DNA from 3 places in the Mesorhizobium sp. P3_A2 genome. Region 2 is predicted to be linked to each of the others. Evidence: predicted binding sites of a transcription regulator. Region 2 holds the regulator's gene; each other region holds the start of a gene.

Region 1 (6,439 bases), on a different contig from region 2:
TCTACATGCTGGAAGTTTACGATCGGGTGTTGCCGAGCCGCAGCTTGCCGACCCTATTGGGCCTAAGCGTCCTCCTCGTCATTCTTTACGGCGGCCAGGGCCTGCTCGATTTCATTCGCGGTCGCATCCTCGTGCGGATCGGCGGCGCTCTCGACGAGTCCCTTGGCCCCCGCATCTATGCCAGCGTACTCAGGCTGCCGCTGAAGATCGGCCATGCAGGTGATGGCAATCAGCCGCTCCGCGATCTCGACAACGTTCGCGGATTCCTCTCCGGCGCTGGCCCGACGGCCCTGTTCGATCTGCCGTGGATACCGCTTTACTTGATCGTCATCTTTGCTTTCCACATGGTTCTCGGCGCAGTCGCCCTGCTGGGCGCCACGGTCTTGGTGTTGCTGACCATCGTCGCCGGACGCCTGACACGCGAGCCGGTCCGCTCCGCAACCAGGATCGGCGCGGCCCGCAACGGTCTTGCCGATGCGGGCTACCGCAATGCAGAGGTCATCGCGGCCATGGGCATGGAGGGCGCACTTGCGGAAAAATGGCAGGATGCCAACCTCGATTATCTCGCAGAGCAGCGCAGGGTGAGCGACATTGCCGGCGGCTTTGGCGCGATGTCCAAGGTGCTGCGAATGCTCCTGCAGTCGGCAATGCTCGGCATCGGTGCCTGGCTGGTGATCGAGCAGCAGGCGACGGCCGGCATTATGATCACGGCCTCGATCCTCAGCGGCAGGGCGCTGGCTCCGGTCGATCTGGCCATCGGCAACTGGAAGGGTTTCGTATCGGCGCGCCAGGGCTGGCAACGCCTGAACAAGATCCTGATGCTGTTGCCCGCTGAGGCCGAGCGCATGCCACTGCCGCAACCCAATGCCCATGTCACGATGTTGAATGTCAGTGTTGCCGCACCCGGCACGCAGCGGCTCCTGGTGCAGGAGGCGAGCTTTGGCCTCGAAGCGGGCCACGCCGTCGGCATCATTGGATCGAGCGGCTCGGGCAAGTCCTCGCTGGTTCGTGCACTCGCGGGCGTTTGGCAACCTGTTGTTGGACGCGTCAAGCTCGACGGCGCCGACCTCGACCAGTGGTCTCCGCAGGATCGCGGCCGCTTCATCGGTTATCTGCCGCAGGATGTGGAGCTGTTTGCCGGCACGGTCGCCGAGAACATCGCGCGTTTCGAGCCCGATGCCGATCCCGCATCGATCATTGCCGCGGCCAATGCCGCCGGCGCGCATGATCTCATCGTCGGTTTCCGTGACGGTTACGAAACGCAGATCGGCGAGCTCGGCGAAGCCGTGTCGGCCGGCCAGCGCCAGCGCATCGCGCTGGCCCGCGCGCTCTATCGCGATCCTTTCCTGGTCGTGCTCGATGAGCCGAATTCAAACCTCGATGCCGAGGGTGAGAAGGCGCTGCTACAGGCGATCATGGGGGTGCGGGAGCGCGGCGGCATCGTCGTGCTGGTGGCGCACCGGCCGAGCGCGCTCGCCACGGTCGATTTCATCCTCGCCATGAACCAGGGCCGTGTCCAGGCTTTCGGCCTCAAGGACGACGTTTTGGCCAAGCTGTTCCCACGGCCGCAGCCAACGGTGGTCGCCGTGCCGCGTCTCAGGCTCGCCACCGAAGAGCCGACGCCCGGAGCGGTGGCCGCAGGCGAATGAAGGCAGGAACGATGCTGAGCTCCTCCCACCAATCCATTCGACGCTATATGCGTTTCGGCCTCGTCGCGGTCGCGCTGCTGGTGGGCGGTGTCGGTGGCTGGGCATCGCTGACCCGCATTTCCGGAGCGGTCATCGCCACCGGGGTCCTCGTCGTCGATTCCCACGTCAAGGACGTGCAGCATTCGACCGGAGGCATCGTCGGCGAGATCGCCGTGCGCGACGGCGACCGCGTCAAGCGCGGTGCGCTGCTCGTGCGCCTCGATCCCACCATGCCGGCAGCCAACCTTGCCGTGGTGACCAAGGCACTCGACCAGCTGTCGGCACGCGAGGCGCGCCTCGAAGCCGAGCGCCAGGGCGCCGACGGCATCGCCTTTCCAAAGGACCTGCTCGATCGCCGTGATGATCCGGCGATCGCCGAGATCATGGCCGGCGAGCTACAGGTTTTCGAGACAAGGCGCGCAGGCCGTTCCGGCCAGAAGAGCCAGTTGCAGGAGCGCATCCTCCAACTGCAGAAGGAGATCGTGGGGAACACGGGCCAGGCAGCGGCCAAGTCGAAAGAAATCACGCTCGTCGAGGAGGAATTGGCCAGCATACGGGAGCTGTGGAAAAAACGGCTGATTTCCATCGACCGCCTGACGGCCATGGAGCGCGAGTCGGCACGGCTCGACGGCGAGCGCAGCCAGCTGATCGCGGCCCAGGCGCAAGCCCAGGGCAAGATTGCCGAGATCAATTTGCAGATACTCCAGATCGATCTCGAACTCGGCACCGAGGTCAACAAGGATTTGCGCGAGATCGACGCCAAGGTCGGCGAACTGACGGAGCGCAAGATCGCCGCCGAGGACCAGCTCAGACGCATCGACATCCGAGCGCCGCAGGACGGCGTCGTGCAGCAGTCCATTGCCCACACAATCGGCGGCGTCATCACCCCTGGCCAGACGATCATGCAGATCGTGCCCGACAGCGACAGCCTGGCCGTCGAGGCCAGGATCGCGCCGAGCGACATCGACCAGCTATGGGTCGGCCAGCCGGCCGCACTGCGCTTCTCGGCCTTCAACCAGCGCACCACGCCGCAGATCAACGGCACGGTCGAGCGCACCTCGCCGGACACGACCACCGACCAGCGCACCGGCATCAGCTACTACACCGTGCGCATCGCGACCACGAGCGCGGAAGTGGCTCGCCTTGGCGAGATCAAGCTGGTTCCGGGCATGCCGGTCGAATCCTTCATCAAGACCGCCGACCGGACCGTGATTTCCTACCTCGTCAAGCCGCTGCAAGACCAGATCAACCGCGCCTTCAGGGAGTGAGGCCAACGGGGTGCCAAGGATGATGCTCCTGCCGTTCCTGCGTTGGCCAATGCGTCGCCGCCACGGCAGGTCGGGCAGGTTGAGATGGCTGGCCATGCTGGCCCCATTCATCCTGTTGTTCGGCTACATCGTTTCCGGCTTCCTGGGCGTTCGGTTCGACTCGCCCTGGGCCGTGCTCAGGCACCTTGCGGCATTTCCGAACTGTAGCACTGCCCGCGCCGTCGGCCTGGCCCCTGCGCGTTTGGGAGAACCGGGCTACTGGCCGACGCACGACGCCGACCATGACGGCATAGCTTGCGAGCCCTGGAATGGGGCAAGCGCAAGCGGCGTCAAGGTGCATCGCTATTGGCGCACCGGCCGATAGTTTTCACAGCTCCTTTTCCGCCAGTTCGCGGAAGGCGTCGGGGACCGAGCGCCGGGCCTCCAGCGCCACCGCGCCATAGCCGACCGCCTCTCTGCCAAAGCGCTGGCGGATCTTGTCGATGGCACGGTCGGCGCCAAAGCGCGCCAGGCCCTTTTTGCTGCCGGGCCGCTGCTTCTCGTCATCGAGGCCGAGCGGTAGCTCGAGCTGCAGCTCGGCACTGTCTTCCAACTGCGACACCGAGATCGCTAGCAGCGAGATGGTCTTTTCCCGAGGGTTGGCGGCCAGCACGCCGCGTACCAGCTCCTCGGCGATTTCGGCCAGCATCGCGGTCGCCGAAACCGGCTGATCAAGCGTCACCGAGCGCGTGACCGCGTGCAGATCGGCGAAACGCACCCGCACCGTCACCGTGCGGCCGGGTCGCGATTTTGCCCTGAGCCGGCTGGCGACCCGGTCTGCCAGATGCAGAAGAACAGGTCCGAACACATGGGCCTCGGCCGGCCGCTTGCCGAGCGCCGACTGCGCGCCGGCCGAATGCGCCCGCCGGTGCGTCTCGAGTTTTCGCGGATCTCGGTTCCACGCCAGCGATGCCAGCTTCTCGCCGGCGGCGGGGCCGAGCAGCCGGCGCAACGCGCCGCTGTGGGTCTTGGCCAACTGGCCGATGGTCTCGATGCCGATCTCGGCCAGCCGCGCTTTGGTCGCCGGGCCGACGCCCCACATCAACCCGACCGGCAGGTCGTGCAGGAAGGCGAGCTCCGTTGCCGGATCGACCACCACCAGCCCGTCGGGTTTCGCCACTTGCGAGGCGATCTTGGCCAGGTGCTTGGTGCGCGCCACGCCGATCGAGATCGGCAGGCCGAGTTCAGCCCGCACACGCCGCCGCACCCTGGCGGCGATCTCGGCCGGCGACCCGAACAGATGCGTGCAGCCGGCGACATCGGCAAAGGCCTCGTCGATCGAGATGCGCTCGACCAGCGGCGTGAAATCGTCGAGCACTTTGATCGCGGCGTCGCCCAGCCTCTGGTATTCGCCGAAATTTCCGCCGACAAAGATCAACTGCGGGCAAAGCTCCCGCGCGCGCCGCCCCGGCATCCCGCCGCGCACGCCAAAAACCCTGGCCTCGTAGGATGCGGCCAGCACGACACCGCCGCCGACGGCAATCGGCTTGCCCCTGAGCGACGGGTCGAGCAGCTGCTCGACCGAGGCATAGAAGGCATCGAGATCCGCATGCAGGATGGTGGCTTCCATCCCGGCCGTTCCTTTGGGCGTTGCAGCATTAGCCGCGTCTGTTGCTAGGGGTGGTTTTAGCGAACAAATAGAGAACAAACAGGGTCCGCTGTCAAGCGAGCGCCTACCTCCAGTGAATTCGCTGGAGAACCGGCCGTCGATTGAGCCGCCTTCCGCCGGGCGCTGGGAACATTGTCCCTCGTCGCCGCGTTCATTGTCTCGATGGGACATTGTTTCGTGGAGGCCGGTATGGGCCAGTTCGAAATGATCGACCTCGTCAGCGTCGTTGACGCCTGCGCGAGCGATCGCGTTGCCGGGCACTGCGTGTCTATGGCCAAGGCCGTGGAGGAGTTGCGGGTGCTGACCGGTGATTTCGTGTCGCCGGACGAGGCAGTCGCCAACGCACTGTCGGCGGTGGCGCTGGGACGCGGCTGCGCGGTGCTGTTCGACGAACAGCCGGGCGCCGATATCTTGCTGATGCCCTAGGCTCAAATGCCGCAAGGCGCTTGAATGGGTCGTCCTCCCCGGGCGGCCTCGGCGGCTCTGCCGGAAGCTCGATCATCACGTTGGTGGCTGCCCGGTGATGTCGTATCTAGCATTCGACGCCTGCTCGATAAGTTACGCCACGACGGTCATGGCTCCGCTGGTCGCGACCTAAGTATCACAGCCAATAGGGCCTAAGGTCTGATCAGTATAGGGCGTCAGTCGCGCAAAGGGCTGATCCGCTCTGTGATTTTCATATTTATCTTACATTTCAATCAGTTACAAAAATGTCTCCAGCCTTTTGCAAGCCGATTGTCGCGCATCGCAACCACATTTATCTAAAGTTTACTCCATCGAATTAGCAAATTCTCATACGGCGCTGCTATAGCGAGTCGGCGGAGATGGGCTATCCCCCGAGGAGGTATCATGACATCCCGAAAAACTCTTTTGGCGGCGCTTGCCGCGTTTGCGCTCCTGGCCTCTCCGGCCCTGGCTGGTGCTGGTGGTAACGGTAACGGTGGTGGTCACGGCCATGGCGGTGGCAACGGCGGCGGCAACGGCCATGGCGGCGGCAACGGCAGTAGCGGCAAATCCGGCAACAGCGCCTCGCATGGCAAATCGGCATCGGCTCATGCCGGCAAGAAGGCCTCGACCGACGACCAGGCTGTCGATGACGTCGAAGTCGCCGCGACGCCCAAGGAAAAGAACATCCACGCCAAGCTTGGCCGGCTGAACTCGCTGCAACGCAACATCAACGCCTATTTGAACTCCAAGAGCAAGAAGTTCGCTGGCGTTCAGGCTTATGTGACGGCGTCGGCAGTTGCCAAGAACGCCCAAGCCGCGGTTGACGAGGCAAATGCGGCGGTGACGGCGGCTGAGGAGGCGGTGGCCGCCCAGCAGGCGGCCTTCGATGCGGCGCATGTGGATACGCCGCCAACGGCCGAGGAGCAGGCGGCCCAGGACGCAACGATGGCGGATCTGGAGGCTGCGGTCACGGATGCTGAAGAAGCGGCTGCGAAGGCGCAGGAGGCTGCGGCCGACGCTGCTGCCAATATCCCGTCGCTCGATGATGCACTCGCCGATATGGCCAACAAGCCGGTCGACCCCGAGGTCACCGAATGGGCCAACGGCGTGCTTGCCGAGAAGATCGACCAGATGGCCGCCACGCTGACTCCTCCGGCAACGCCGTAAAGCCGATCGCGGCTAAAACGGCCAGTCGAATGACCAAGCCGCCGGGGTTCGCCCCGGCGGCTTTTTTGACGGCACGGGGGAGCGCCAATATCAAGGGAAAACCGTTACTAACCCCAAGTACGGTATGGAAAATCTTCACTCCCGAGTGTAGCCTTCGCAATGCCGGGGTAACGGCATCGGGGGAGAACGACATGCCTAAGGTTTCAGAGCTCTTTTTCAAA
Region 2 (6,439 bases):
TGCTCTCAGTGGCTGGGCCACGGCGCCAAGCTTGTGGCCGCCAGCCGTCGCGAACTCGCGCACCGCGGCTTCCGCAGCAGCGGCCGTCCATTCGCCCGAAACCGTCTGCAAAGCCGCGTGTGCGCCACGCAGGATCGCCCGCGCGTCGGCATTGAGCAGTGCGGCCGCCTTCTCGTCGATCGGCAGCGGCCGCTCGACGAACAGGAAGCCGGCGCCATCGGCCAGCTCGACCAGTGTCTTGGCGCGCTCCTTCAGACCGGGCAGGGCGGCCAGCAGTTGCGCCTTCCTGGTGTCGTCGAGGCGGGCGGCCAGCGCCGGGCCGCCTTCGAGATAGGGAAGAGTGGCGACGAAGATGTCGAGAAGTGCCTGATCATCCATCTTGCGCATATGCACGCCGTTCAGCGCGTCGAGCTTGGCGAAGTCGAAGCGCGCCGCACCCTTGTTGACGTCGCCGATGTCGAACCATGAGATCATGTCCTTGATCGACATCACCTCGTCGTCGCCATGGCTCCAGCCGAGGCGGGCGAGATAATTGAGCAGCGCCTCGGGCAGATAACCCATGGCGCGGTAGGCCTCGACGCCGAGCGCGCCATGCCGCTTCGACAGCTTGGCGCCGTCGGCGCCGTGGATCAGCGGGATGTGCGACATGGACGGCACCTCCCAGCCCATGGCGTTGTAAATCACTGTCTGGCGCGCGGCATTGGTCAGATGGTCGTCGCCACGAATGATGTGGGTGACGCCCATGTCGTGGTCGTCGACGACGACGGCATGCATGTAGGTCGGGACACCATCCGAACGCAGGATGATGAAATCGTCGAGATCCTTGTTGGGAAAGCGCACCTCGCCCTGCACGCGGTCATGCACCACAGTCTCGCCCTCGGTCGGCGCCTTGATGCGGATAGCGCCCTTGACGCCGGCAGGCGCCTCGGAGGGGTCGCGGTCGCGCCAAGCACCATTGTAGCGTGGCGGCAGGCTCTTGGCGCGTGCCGCCTCGCGCATCGCCTCGAGCTCGGCGGGAGTCTCGTAGGCGTAGTAGGCCTTGCCCAGGCGCACCAACTCCTCGGCCACCTCGCGGTGGCGCGGCGCACGCTCGAACTGCGAGACGGCCTCGCCGTCCCAGGACAGGCCGAGCCAGGTCAGCCCATCGAGAATGGCCTGGGTTGCCGCTTCCGTGGAACGTTCGCGGTCGGTGTCCTCGATACGCAGCAGCATCGTGCCGTCAGTGTGCTTGGCATACAGCCAGTTGAACAGCGCGGTGCGCGCGCCACCGATATGCAGGTAGCCGGTGGGCGAGGGGGCAAAACGGGTGACCACCCTGTTGGACATGGCAATTTTGCTGGACATGGCAATTCTCGGGCAAGGCTAGAAAAAGGGGGCGTGATCGCGCGGACTTTCGCGCTTTGCGCGTTCATGTAGCATAGGGGGTCTAGGGCGCAAGGGGCAGACCCGATGGCTGGACGTGGCCGGGGCGAGGATCAAGGCGAGGGCGCTGCGACAAGCGTCAACGAACGCTCCCTATTTGCCGACAGTCCCTATGCCGAGCCGATGCCCGTCGCGCTGCCCGAGACGCGACCTGGTCTCCGACCTTTGTCTCCGGGTGACACTGCGTCGGCGTCGGTCGACGCCGTGCCCGGGTCCGCCATTCGTCTGCGCAGGCTGCTACGCCGATCGACATGGCCAGCAATCCGCCGCAGCGTTGCCATGGCCGCCGTCACCGAACTCGACCGTGGCGTTGCCTTTCTGCTGGTGCCGGTTTTCCTGGCGGCCGGCGTCATCATTTATTTCTCGCTGGCCAGCGAGCCAGGCTTTGCCCAGCCAATCGCGATTGTGCTGCTAACGGCCTGTTGCGCAGCCGTCGCCCGGTCCTGGCCGAAGACGCATCTGCTCTGCATGGCAGCGATGCTGTGTGCGCTCGGCGTGGTCGCCGCCAAAGTCGAAACCTGGCGCGCCGGAACGCAGATGCTCGGCTCCGAGATCCAGACACGACTGACCGGACGCGTCGTCAGTCTCGAGCAGATGGAGAACGGCCGCGTCAGGCTGACGCTCGACGTTATTTCCACCGCTCACCCAAAGCTGCGCTACGCGCCAGAGCGGGTCAGGCTCTCGGCGCGCACCGTTCCCGCCGATATGACCGCCGGCTCCCTGATCACCGGCTATGCCAGGCTGTTGCCGCCGACCGGTCCGGTGCGGCCGGAGAGCTACGATTTCTCCTTCGACAGCTATTTCACCGGGATCGGCGGCAGCGGCTTCTTTCTCGGTAATCCGAAAACCATTGCTTCGCAGGGCCTGCCGCCGCTGACCGCACGGCTCTCGTCGGCAATCGAGAATGCGCGCGAAAACATTGCCGACCATATCAGGGGCAAGATCGGCGGCGCCGAAGGCGAGATTGCCGCGGCGCTCATGGTCGGTGTGCGCGCCGGCATTCCGGACGAGGTCAACGAGGCGATGCGGCGCACCGGCATCTACCACATCATCTCCATTTCCGGCCTGCACATGGCGCTGGTCGCCGGCACCATCATGGCATTGCTGCGTGGCGCCTTTGCGCTGTTTCCGGATTTCTCCTCGCGCCGGCCGGTGAAGAAATATGCGGCGGCGGCAGCGCTTGTCTCCATTGCCGCCTATCTCGTCATCTCAGGCATTGTTGTCGCTGCCGAGCGCAGCTTCATCATGCTGGCGGTCATGCTGGTCGCGGTGCTGTTCGATCGTGCAGCGCTCACCATGCGCAATCTGGCGATCTCGGCCATCGCCGTCATCTTGGTGTCGCCGCATGAGGTTGTCGGCCCGAGTTTCCAGATGTCGTTCGCCGCCACCGCCGCCCTAGTCGGCGCCTATGCCGGCTGGGCTGACTACCGCGCCGACAAGGTGAGAACGCCGCCCGCAAGGCGCTCGTTCGTCGGCTTCCTGTCGCGAAAATTCGTGCTGGCCATGGGCGGTCTCGCCATGACATCGATCATCGCAGGCAGCGCCACTTTGCTGTTTGCCATCTGGCATTTCCAGCGTGTGTCGCCGCTCAGTCTGCTCGCCAATCTGGCGGTGATGCCGATCGTCTCGCTGGTCGTCATGCCGTTTGCGGTGCTCAGCGCGCTGGCCATGCCGTTCGGCGCCGATGGGCCGTTCCTCTATGTCATGGGCAAGGGGCTGACGACGATGATCGCCATCTCCGCCTGGATTTCTCAGCGCTCGCCGGTCGATGCCGTCGGGCTGATCTCCATCCGCTCGGTGCTGCTGGTAGCGGTCGCCCTCGTCATCGCCACCATGGCCACCACCTGGCTGAGGCTGGCGGCCGTTCCTTTCGCGCTGGCCGGCCTGTTGACTGTGCCGCAGGTGCGCACGCCCGATGTGCTTATCTCGGAGGATGCGCATCTGGTGGCATTGCCGATCGGCGGCGGCGAACTCGCGCTCAACCGGGAACGCTCGAACGAATTCACCACCGATAATTGGAAACGGGCATTGAGAGCCGAAACCATTATCCCGCCTGAGATTTTCGAGGCAACGGACACGCGGTTCGATCTAGACCCGCTCGACCTGCCGCCAGGCTCGCCCTTCTATTGCACAGGCAATCTCTGCATTGCCCGGCACCCCGCCGGAGCCATCATCGCGCTGGCAAAAGACCGCAACACAGCGCGGCCAGCCTGCGCTTTCGCGAGCCTGATCGTCATCGACGACGCCACCGCCTACAATCCGTGCCGCGACCCGCTGGTGCTGGTCCTGACCAAGAAGCAACTTGCCCGCGATGGTAGTGCCGCCGTCTTCTTCGACCCACAATCGGCCGCGACAGCGCCAACCATCCGCTTCGCCGTCGACAAGCCCTATCGTCCCTGGCACGAGCAACGCCGCTTCTCACGCGAAGCGCGTGGAATGCCGCCTTACAAGCAGCCCGAGAAGTACAAACCTAAACCGGCTCAGTAGCGCCTGATCAGCCCAACCAGCTTGCCCTGCACCTTGACCCTGTCCGGCCCGAAGATGCGGGTTTCGTAGGCCGGGTTGGCGGCTTCCAGCGCGATCGAGGCGCCCTTGCGGCGGAAGCGCTTCAGCGTCGCTTCCTCTTCATCGACCAGCGCCACCACGATCTCGCCGGGGCTCGCCGTATCGGCATTGCGAATGATCACCGTGTCGCCGTCGAAAATGCCGGCCTCGATCATCGAGTCACCCTTGACCTCGAGCGCGTAGTGTTCGCCGCCCATGATCATGTCCGGCGGCACCGAGATCGAATGGGTCTGGTGTTGGATGGCGTCGATCGGCACACCGGCGGCGATGCGGCCCATCACCGGGATCGACACCGCGGAAACCGCGTCGTCATTGCCGGCCGACATCGAACGAGAAGAGGAGGCCGGTTTGATCTGGCGGCCGAGACCGCCTTGCCCCTGACCACCTTGACCGAGACTGCCCTGGATGACGCTCGGCGAAAACTTCTTCGCCGCGTTGAGGCCGGGCGCGATCGAGTCGGGCAGCCGCAGCACTTCCAATGCTCGAGCCCGGTTCGGCAGCCGGCGAATGAAGCCGCGCTCCTCCAGCGCCGTGATCAGGCGATGGATACCGGACTTCGAGGCAAGGTCGAGCGCCTCCTTCATCTCGTCGAAAGACGGCGGGATTCCGCTCTCCTTCAGGCGTTCATGGATGAACATCAGGAGTTCATGTTGTTTGCGCGTCAGCATCGCGGCCCCCACGGGTTCTGAAACCAGAATCGGAAAAAACAAACCCAGAACAAACACTATCTGTTCCAGTTGTGTTCCGCAACCTTTTAAAGTTTAATGAATGTGTTGACGTTTTGTTCAGCGTAACATCAGGACGCTGCAGGCGGCACCCGCGGCGGCGGCAGGAGCGAAGGGCTCGCGCACGATCAAGCCGTTGGCGTCGGCCAGCATTCTCAACATCGAGGAATCCTGGATGCCGAACGGCGTCGCCACCCGTGCGCCGGTTTCTTCGCTCACCACGGCGCGCACATAGTCCTGCCTCAGATCATTGGCCGGCATCGCGGCGCCAAGTTGCGCCGGACGGATATCCTGCCGATGGACGCGGCCGCCGAGCTGCGCCAAAAGCGGCTTCAAAAACAGCTGCGAACAGACCAGGCTCGCCACCGGATTGCCGGGCAGGCCGATGCACCTGATGTCGCCGAGCCGCCCGAACATCAGCGGCTTGCCGGGGCGCATGGCGAGTTTCCAGAAATCGAGCTTCATGCCTTCGCCGGTCAGCACGTCATGCACGAGGTCGTGGTCGCCGACCGAAGCGCCACCGAGCGTGACGATGACGTCGGCCTTTGCCGCGACAGCCTTGCGCACCAGCGCCGCTATGTCGGCCTTGCGATCTGCCGCGATGCCGAGATCAAGCGCTTTGGCGCCGACAGACTGCGCGGCGGCCACAACACCGTAAGCGTTGGAGGAGATAATCTGATCCGGACCGGGGTCACGCCCCGGCGGCAGCAATTCGTCGCCGGTGGCGATGATCGCGACCAGAGGTCGGCGCACGACGTTGAGCATCGGATGATTGGCCGACGCCGCAAGCGACAATGCGGCCGGATCGAGCACGCGACCTTTTTGCAGGAGCAGGTCGCCTTGCGAGAAATCCAGTCCACGGCGGCGGATGTTACGGTCTTTCGCGGTCGGCTCGGTGACCTCGATATGGCCATTGCCAAGGTCGCGGACATTCTCCTGGATGACGATCGTGTCGGCACCTTCGGGCACCGGCGCGCCGGTGAAAATGCGGACAGCCTCCGCCCTGCCGACCGAGCCGTCAAAGCCGCGCCCTGCGGGCGCCATGCCGATCACCGAAAGCCGCGCCGGGGCGGACGCCACATCCTGCGCCCGCGCGGCATAGCCGTCCATGGCGGAGGCGTTGAAAGGCGGCTGGGTGCGTAGCGCCACGACAGGCTCCGCCAGCACCCGGCCGGCAGCATCCGCCAGCGCGATGCTTTCACCCGGCAGCGGCACAGCGCCTTCCAGCAGGCGCTTCAGCGCCTCGGCCACGGGAACCAGCGCCATCAGGCGCCCGCCTTGTAGTCGCCGGACTTGCCGCCGGTCTTTTCCACCAGCCTTATGCCGGAAATCACCATGGCGCGATCGGCCGCCTTGGCCATGTCGTAAATGGTCAGGCATGCCACCGAGGCAGCGGTCAGCGCCTCCATTTCGACCCCGGTCTTGCCGGTGACGCGGGCCAGTGCCGTGACCCTGAGGCCAGGCAGCGCCGCGTCCGGCTCGATGTCGACCGACACCTTGGTCAACAGCAGAGGATGGCAGAGCGGGATCAGCTCATGCGTCTTCTTGGCCGCCATGATGCCGGCGATGCGTGCTGTGCCCAGCACGTCGCCCTTCTTGGCGTCACCGTCGAGGATCATTTTCAGGGTTTCCGGCCGCATCGAGACAAAACCCTCGGCAATCGCCGTGCGCGTCGTCTCCGCCTTGTCGCCGACATCGACCATGTTGGCCTCGCCCTTGGCGCCGAG
Region 3 (6,439 bases), on a different contig from region 2:
AACGTCGATCGACAGGCCGTTCGACAGCAGCCGGCCGATGATCTCGCCATTGCCCGCCGCCGGCAGCGCGCCAGGCTCGATGGTGACGTCGCGCCCGCCAAGGCCGTAAGCGAAATTGGCGCTGTATTTGGCGCCGAGATCCTGTCCGGCCTGGCGGTTGATCTCGACGAAGCGGACGTTGAGCTGAACCTGCTGCGAAGACGAGATGTTGACCGAATTGATCACTTCCTCATTGCCGGAGAAGCGGCTGGCGATCTTGCTCGCCTTCTCGGCGGCGACCGCGTCATCCGCCTCGCCCGACAGCACGACGCGGCCATTGGCCGAGCCGACCTTGATCTTGGCGTCCGGCACGCTGGCACGAATGGTGCTGGCCAGCTGGTCGGTGTCCAGCGTCACCTCAATGTCGACGGTGCCGACCAGTTGCTTGTTCTCGTCGAACAGCGCGATTCCGGTGGTGCCGAGATTGTTGCCCAGCACATAGAAGGATTTGTCGGTCAGCGGATTGACGTTGGCGATCTCCGGATCGCCGATGACGATCTGGTAGAAGGCGGCATTGGTCATGATCGTCTTCGGCTTGCCCTTGGCCACCTTGATCGACGCATTCTTGGTCGACGACACGTAGACGATGTCGTTGTCGGCCCTGGCCGGCGCACTGAGGCCGAGCATTGCGGCCGCGGCGAGGCAAGCCGCCATCGCAAGCGCCCGCATTGGGCGCAGCCCTTTCGTCATCCGATATGCATGAAATCCCGACATCTGTCCCGTCCCTCGCCCGGTCCCCACCGGCAGTTATGGCTGGTCCCGCGTAGGAACCTGGTATTCTTCGACCTGCGTGCCGCGCGTCACGATGATCGTCTTGAATTTCGGCTTCTCAGGCTCCTTGGTCGCGGCAGTGAACAGCGCGCCGGCAGCGGCCTGGACGCCGGAGGCGACCGACCCGCCGAAGGATGAGATGGTGGTGACGCCGTCCTTTGCGGCGCCGCCGTCAGCGGAAGAGCGGAGCGACAGCGACAAGGTGCCGACAGTGCGGGCAAGCGCCACTTTCTGCGCGCCGTCCGTCGTCACCTCGATGGTCACGGAATTGGCGATCTGCGGCGTGGTCTGGCGCTCGTCGGCGCCCTGGCCGACGGTCAGCACCCTGGCGTCGGAGACGACGATTTCGGAGGTAACGGTCGAACCGGCCGCGCCTTGCGCATTCTTGGCCACTTCCTGGATTTCGCCGGCATCGCGTGTCAGCACCACGTCGACCCGGTCGCCCGGCATCACGAAGCCGCCGACACCGGCGATCTCGTCGGTGCGGATGGTCACCGCCCGCATGCCGGGCGTCATCATGTTGGACAGGGTCGCGCGGCCGTTCGGCCCCGACAGCTTGCTGAGCAGCACCGGCTCGTTGATCTCGATCGGCGACAGCACAACACGGCTGCCTTCGGCAAGCAATGCATTGATGGTGGTGAAGGCTCCCTGCGGCACGGACTCTTCCGACCACGGGATTTCGGTGAGCTGTGCGCGATCGAGTTCCATGCCGTAACGCAACGGTGCGTTGGCCACCACAATGGTCTTGAACTCAACTTTTGGGGTCACGGGCGCCGGGATCGCCGCCGTCTTTTCCTCGGCATCGGTCCTGGCCTGGCTCTTGACCCAGAAATCCGCGGCAAAGATCGAGATCGCGCCGAAAACGGCGGCGATGCCGATCATCGTTATGGCCTTGCCCCTCACAACTAACCCCTGACACCTAGTGGTCTTTTATTTGTTGAGGCCCACGCTAGGCCGCATAGTTAAAGATTCAGGAATCCCGGGCGCCCCACACGGGCCTATTTCCGCCGGCTTGGTTATCGAAAGGTTTTAGGATAAGAAGGGGTTAAATCCCCGAACGTAACAGGAACTTCCGTCGCTTGGCGCTGAAAAGCGTGGCAGTATCGGCGGGTGATTCGCGGCACCGGATTCTATGGCAGGCATGGACGACAATAACGACCTTTTCGGCAATCTGGACAACAAGCCCCAGCCGGTTCGGACGCCGACGCGCCCGGCTGATCCGCTGGTGCAGGCCGCGAAACGCCCTGCTGCGACCAAGGACGGCAGCGAAGGCTATAGCGCTGCCGACATCGAGGTGCTGGAAGGGCTGGAGCCGGTGCGGCGCCGTCCCGGCATGTATATTGGCGGCACCGATGACAAGGCGATGCACCATCTGTTCGCCGAGGTCATCGACAATTCGATGGACGAGGCGGTAGCCGGCCATGCCACCTTCATCGACGTCGAGCTTTCGGCCGACGGGTTTCTGACCGTTACCGACAATGGCCGCGGCATCCCGGTCGATCCGCATCCGAAATTCAAGAAGCCGGCGCTCGAAGTCATCATGACGACGCTGCATTCGGGCGGCAAATTCGACTCCAAGGTTTATGAGACCTCGGGCGGCCTGCACGGCGTCGGCGTCTCCGTCGTCAATGCGCTGTCGGACCATCTCGAAGTCGAAGTGGCGCGAGGGCGCCAGCTCTACCGCCAAAGATTCTCTCGTGGCGTACCGGTAAGCTGGCTGGAGCAGCTCGGCGAGGTGCACAACCGACGCGGCACCAAGATTCGTTTCCATCCCGACGAGCAGATTTTCGGCAAGGGCGCAGCCTTCGAGCCGGCGCGGCTCTATCGCATGACGCGCTCGAAAGCCTACCTGTTTGGCGGTGTAGAGATCCGCTGGAGCTGCGATCCGTCGCTGATCAAGGAAAAGGACCAGACGCCGGCCAAGGCGGAGTTCCATTTCCCCGGCGGCCTGAAGGACTACCTCAAGGCATCGCTCGGCGACGACTTCCAGGTGACGCGAGAAATCTTCGCCGGCAAGAGCGAGAAGCAGGGCGGCCACGGTTCGCTCGAATGGGCGGTGACCTGGTTCGGCGGCGACGGCTTCATCAATTCCTACTGCAACACCATCCCGACCGGCGAAGGCGGCACGCATGAGGCCGGCTTCCGCAACGTGCTGACGCGGGGCTTGCGCGCCTATGCCGACCTCGTCGGCAACAAGCGCGCCTCGATCGTCACCTCCGAAGATGTCATGATCTCGGCGGCAGGCATGCTGTCGGTGTTCATCCGCGAGCCGGAATTCGTCGGCCAGACCAAGGACCGGCTGGCAACAATCGAGGCCATTCGCATCGTCGAGACCGCCATCCGAGATCCTTTCGACCATTGGCTGGCCGACAACCCGCAGGAAGCCTCCAAGCTCTTGGAATGGGTGATCGCGCGCGCCGACGAGCGGGTGCGCCGGCGTCAGGAAAAGGAAGTGTCGCGCAAGAGCGCGGTGCGCAAGCTCAGGCTGCCCGGCAAGCTCGCCGACTGCACGCAGAATGCCGCCGCGGGTGCAGAACTCTTCATCGTCGAAGGCGACTCGGCCGGTGGCTCGGCCAAGCAGGCGCGCGACCGCGCCAGCCAGGCCGTCCTGCCGCTGCGCGGCAAAATCCTCAACGTCGCCAGCGCCGGCAACGACAAGCTGGCCGCCAATCAGCAGATTTCGGACCTGATCCAGGCGCTCGGCTGCGGCACGCGCTCAAAATACCGCGACGAGGATCTGCGCTACGACCGCGTGATCATCATGACCGACGCCGACGTCGACGGCGCCCACATCGCCTCGCTGCTGATCACCTTCTTCTACCAGGAAATGCCGAACCTGGTGAATGGCGGCCATCTCTATCTGGCGGTGCCGCCGCTCTATTCGATCCGGCAAGGCGGCAAGATCGCCTACGCCCGCGACGATGCGCACAAGGACGAACTCTTGCGAACCGAGTTCACCGGCCGCGCCAAGGTCGAGATCGGCCGCTTCAAGGGCCTGGGCGAAATGATGGCCGCGCAGCTCAAGGAAACCACCATGGACCCGAGGAAGCGCACGCTGCTCAGGGTCGATGTCATCGATGCCGTGGCGGCGACCAAGGATGCGATCGACGCGCTGATGGGAACCAAGCCTGAGGCCCGCTTCCGCTTCATCCAGGAACGCGCCGAATTCGCCGCGACGGAAGTGCTGGATATCTGAGCGTCAGCCGGTCTAGCCTGCGCTTCCGATACGGAGACCAGCCTGTGATCTGGGCGCGGCTGAAGAGCTATTTCGAAGCCAGTTTGGCGGGGCTGACTCAGCCGACACGCTCGGACTGGATTTTCGCGCTGCGCACCGTTTCGGCCGGCCTGATCGCGCTTCTCGTTGCCTACGCGCTAAAACTCGACCACCCGCAATGGGCGATGATGACAGTCTTCATCGTCGCCCAGCCGGTCGCCGGCATGGTGCTGGCGAAAGGCTTTTACCGGCTGCTCGGCACGCTGGCCGGTGGGCTTGCGGCGATCGGCATCACCTCCGTTTTCGGGACCAACCCCTGGCTGCTGGTCACGGCGTTGTCCGTCTGGATTGGCCTGTGCACGCTGGTCTCGTCGCTGCTGCGCAACCCGGAAGCCTATGGCGCCGCACTTGCTGGTTATACCGCAATGATCATTGGGCTGCCGGCCTTCGGCCAGCCGCATGTGATCGTCGATCTCGCTGTCGCGCGCTGCGCCGAGATCGTGCTCGGCATCGTCTGTGCCGGGCTGACCAGCCGGCTGATCCTGCCCAAGCTGGCGGCCGACGCCATCATCTCCAGGCTGAAGCGCAGCATCCTCGACCTTGCCATTTATGCGGGCGGCGCTTTTTCCGGCGGAGACCCGGCGACGCTGGCCGGCCTGCATCGCAAGCTGATTGCCGACGCCCAGACGCTGGCCGAGATGCGCACCTATGCAAGGCTCGAAGCGCCGAGCTTCGCCACCCGCGCCCATCCGGTCCGGCGCACCATCGGCCAGCTTCTGTCGGCACTGTCGGCCGCACGTGCCTTGCATTCTCACGCCGCTCCCAAAAACGCGGCACTCATTCCGGTGCGCTCGGAACTGCAGTCGCTGGTCAGCGAACTAGCAGCCACGCCCGAGGCGCTGGACGACACGTCACCATGGGTGACGCTGCTCGACGCGATTGCCGGCAAGGCCAGGCAAATGCCCGACGCCTCGACCGATCAAGGCGACGACAGGGTCGGCACCATAACACGCCTCACCATCGCCGCCGATTTTGCCGAAGCCTTCAAGCAGGTGCTGCGCGGCCTCGACGCTTTGCGCGCACCGGTGACCCGCCCAGGTCGGGGCAATAGGCAGCAGCCCGCGCTGGTGGTGCACCGCGACTACCCCGGCGCTTTTCGCAATGCCATACGCGCCGCCATTGCCACGCTGGCGGTCGCCGCCTTCTGGCTGACGACGAAATGGTCCGACGCGGCCGGCACCGTCATTCTCGTGGCCGTCGTCTCCAGTCTTTTCGCCGCCCGGCCTGACCCGGTGCAGGTGTCATGGGGCTTCTTTAGGGGAACGCTGCTGGCTTTGCCCTTTGCCTTCCTTGTCGGCCAGGTCGCGCTGCCCGCCCTGCCCGGCTTCGGCTGGTTCACGCTGTTTGTGGTGCCGATCCTGATACCGACGGCGCTGGGCATGGCCAATCCGCGCACCGTCGGCGTGGCGACGGCCTTTGCCATCAACTTCCTCGCCTTCCTCAGCCCGCATCAGGCGATGACCTACGCTCCAGGCCCATTCTTCGCCGGCTCGGCGTCGGTGCTGGTCGGCATCCTGCTGGCAATCGGCGTCTTCATCGTGGTGCTGCCCGCCAACCCATGGCTCGCGGCCAACCGCATCGTGCGCGCCATGCGTGAGGACCTGGCCCGGCTTTGCCTGCATGAGCGTGTGCCGCGGCGTTCGGCCTTCGAGAGCCTTGCCTATGACCGCATCAACCAGCTGATGCCGCTCTTGCAGAACGCCGGCAGGAAAGGCGATGCCGTCCTCGGCGGTGGCGTCGCCGCCGTCACCGTCGGCCTCGAAATCCTGCGGCTGCGCACCGCGCAGCAGAGCCCGGCCACGCCTTCCGAAACCGCGCTTTCGATCGGCAATTTCCTGCGCGGCCTGGCGCGTGAACTGCTCTTTCGCGCACCCGGCGATCCGCAGACGGCGACGGTCGCCGTCGCCCGGCAATACGCAGCCGCCCTCAGCGAGCGCAGCGGCAGTGCCGACACGCTGCAGATCGCAGCCTCGCTACGCATCATCGCCGCGGCGATCGAGGATTTCCCGGATTTTTTCGCCAAGGATCGCGGCTAGGAAGTTATGCTGCGGCGATCGCCAGCGCATGCCCACGCGCATTTTCGCGCAGGGCGTCGAGATGGATCGACTTGACCAGGCCGGCAAGATCGCCCTCGGTAGACTGGCCGCCGAGTTCCTTCAGCATCAGCCAGCTGACTTCCTGGACGCCGGCGACGCGCTTGCCATTGGCAACCTCGCGCCAGATCTTGAGCGCGCGCAGGATGATGGCGTGGGTGGGAGCGGCAAGGCCGGCGCTGCGAAACAGCGCCTGGAGCGCAACGTCTTGGCCGCCGGCAAGCAGCGCCCGCACCCGTTGCTGCGACTGTTGGCTGAGCGC

What was found. The regulator LexA, encoded in region 2, represses DNA repair genes until DNA is damaged. The targets are predictions, from matches to a motif close to TGTTCNNNNTGTGTTCNG.
Region 1: a site for LexA is predicted at 4,625-4,642, ahead of dinB (DNA polymerase IV). Genes of this name have one in related genera too.
Region 3: a site for LexA is predicted at 1,864-1,881, ahead of parE (DNA topoisomerase IV subunit B). Genes of this name have one in related genera too.

What each region holds. Positions count from the first base shown of each region.
Region 1 covers NZ_JBFUGC010000007.1:151,969-158,407, reverse strand. Annotated here, with positions in the region: gene AC1DXM_RS17660 (type I secretion system permease/ATPase) at 1-1,649, shown strand, start outside; gene AC1DXM_RS17655 (HlyD family type I secretion periplasmic adaptor subunit) at 1,661-2,956, shown strand; gene AC1DXM_RS17650 (excalibur calcium-binding domain-containing protein) at 3,051-3,320, shown strand; gene dinB (DNA polymerase IV) at 3,324-4,565, opposite strand; gene AC1DXM_RS17640 (hypothetical protein) at 4,794-5,030, shown strand; gene AC1DXM_RS17635 (hypothetical protein) at 5,454-6,218, shown strand; gene AC1DXM_RS17630 (hypothetical protein) at 6,410-6,439, shown strand, end outside.
Region 2 covers NZ_JBFUGC010000003.1:130,026-136,464, reverse strand. Annotated here, with positions in the region: gene gltX (glutamate--tRNA ligase) at 1-1,326, opposite strand, end outside; gene AC1DXM_RS08115 (ComEC/Rec2 family competence protein) at 1,450-3,909, shown strand; gene lexA (transcriptional repressor LexA) at 3,903-4,655, opposite strand; gene AC1DXM_RS08105 (molybdopterin molybdotransferase MoeA) at 4,773-5,978, opposite strand; gene moaC (cyclic pyranopterin monophosphate synthase MoaC) at 5,978-6,439, opposite strand, start outside.
Region 3 covers NZ_JBFUGC010000017.1:48,788-55,226, forward strand. Annotated here, with positions in the region: gene AC1DXM_RS28855 (type II and III secretion system protein family protein) at 1-708, opposite strand, end outside; gene cpaB (Flp pilus assembly protein CpaB) at 787-1,713, opposite strand; gene parE (DNA topoisomerase IV subunit B) at 1,952-4,006, shown strand; gene AC1DXM_RS28870 (FUSC family protein) at 4,051-6,120, shown strand; gene AC1DXM_RS28875 (DUF2336 domain-containing protein) at 6,125-6,439, opposite strand, start outside.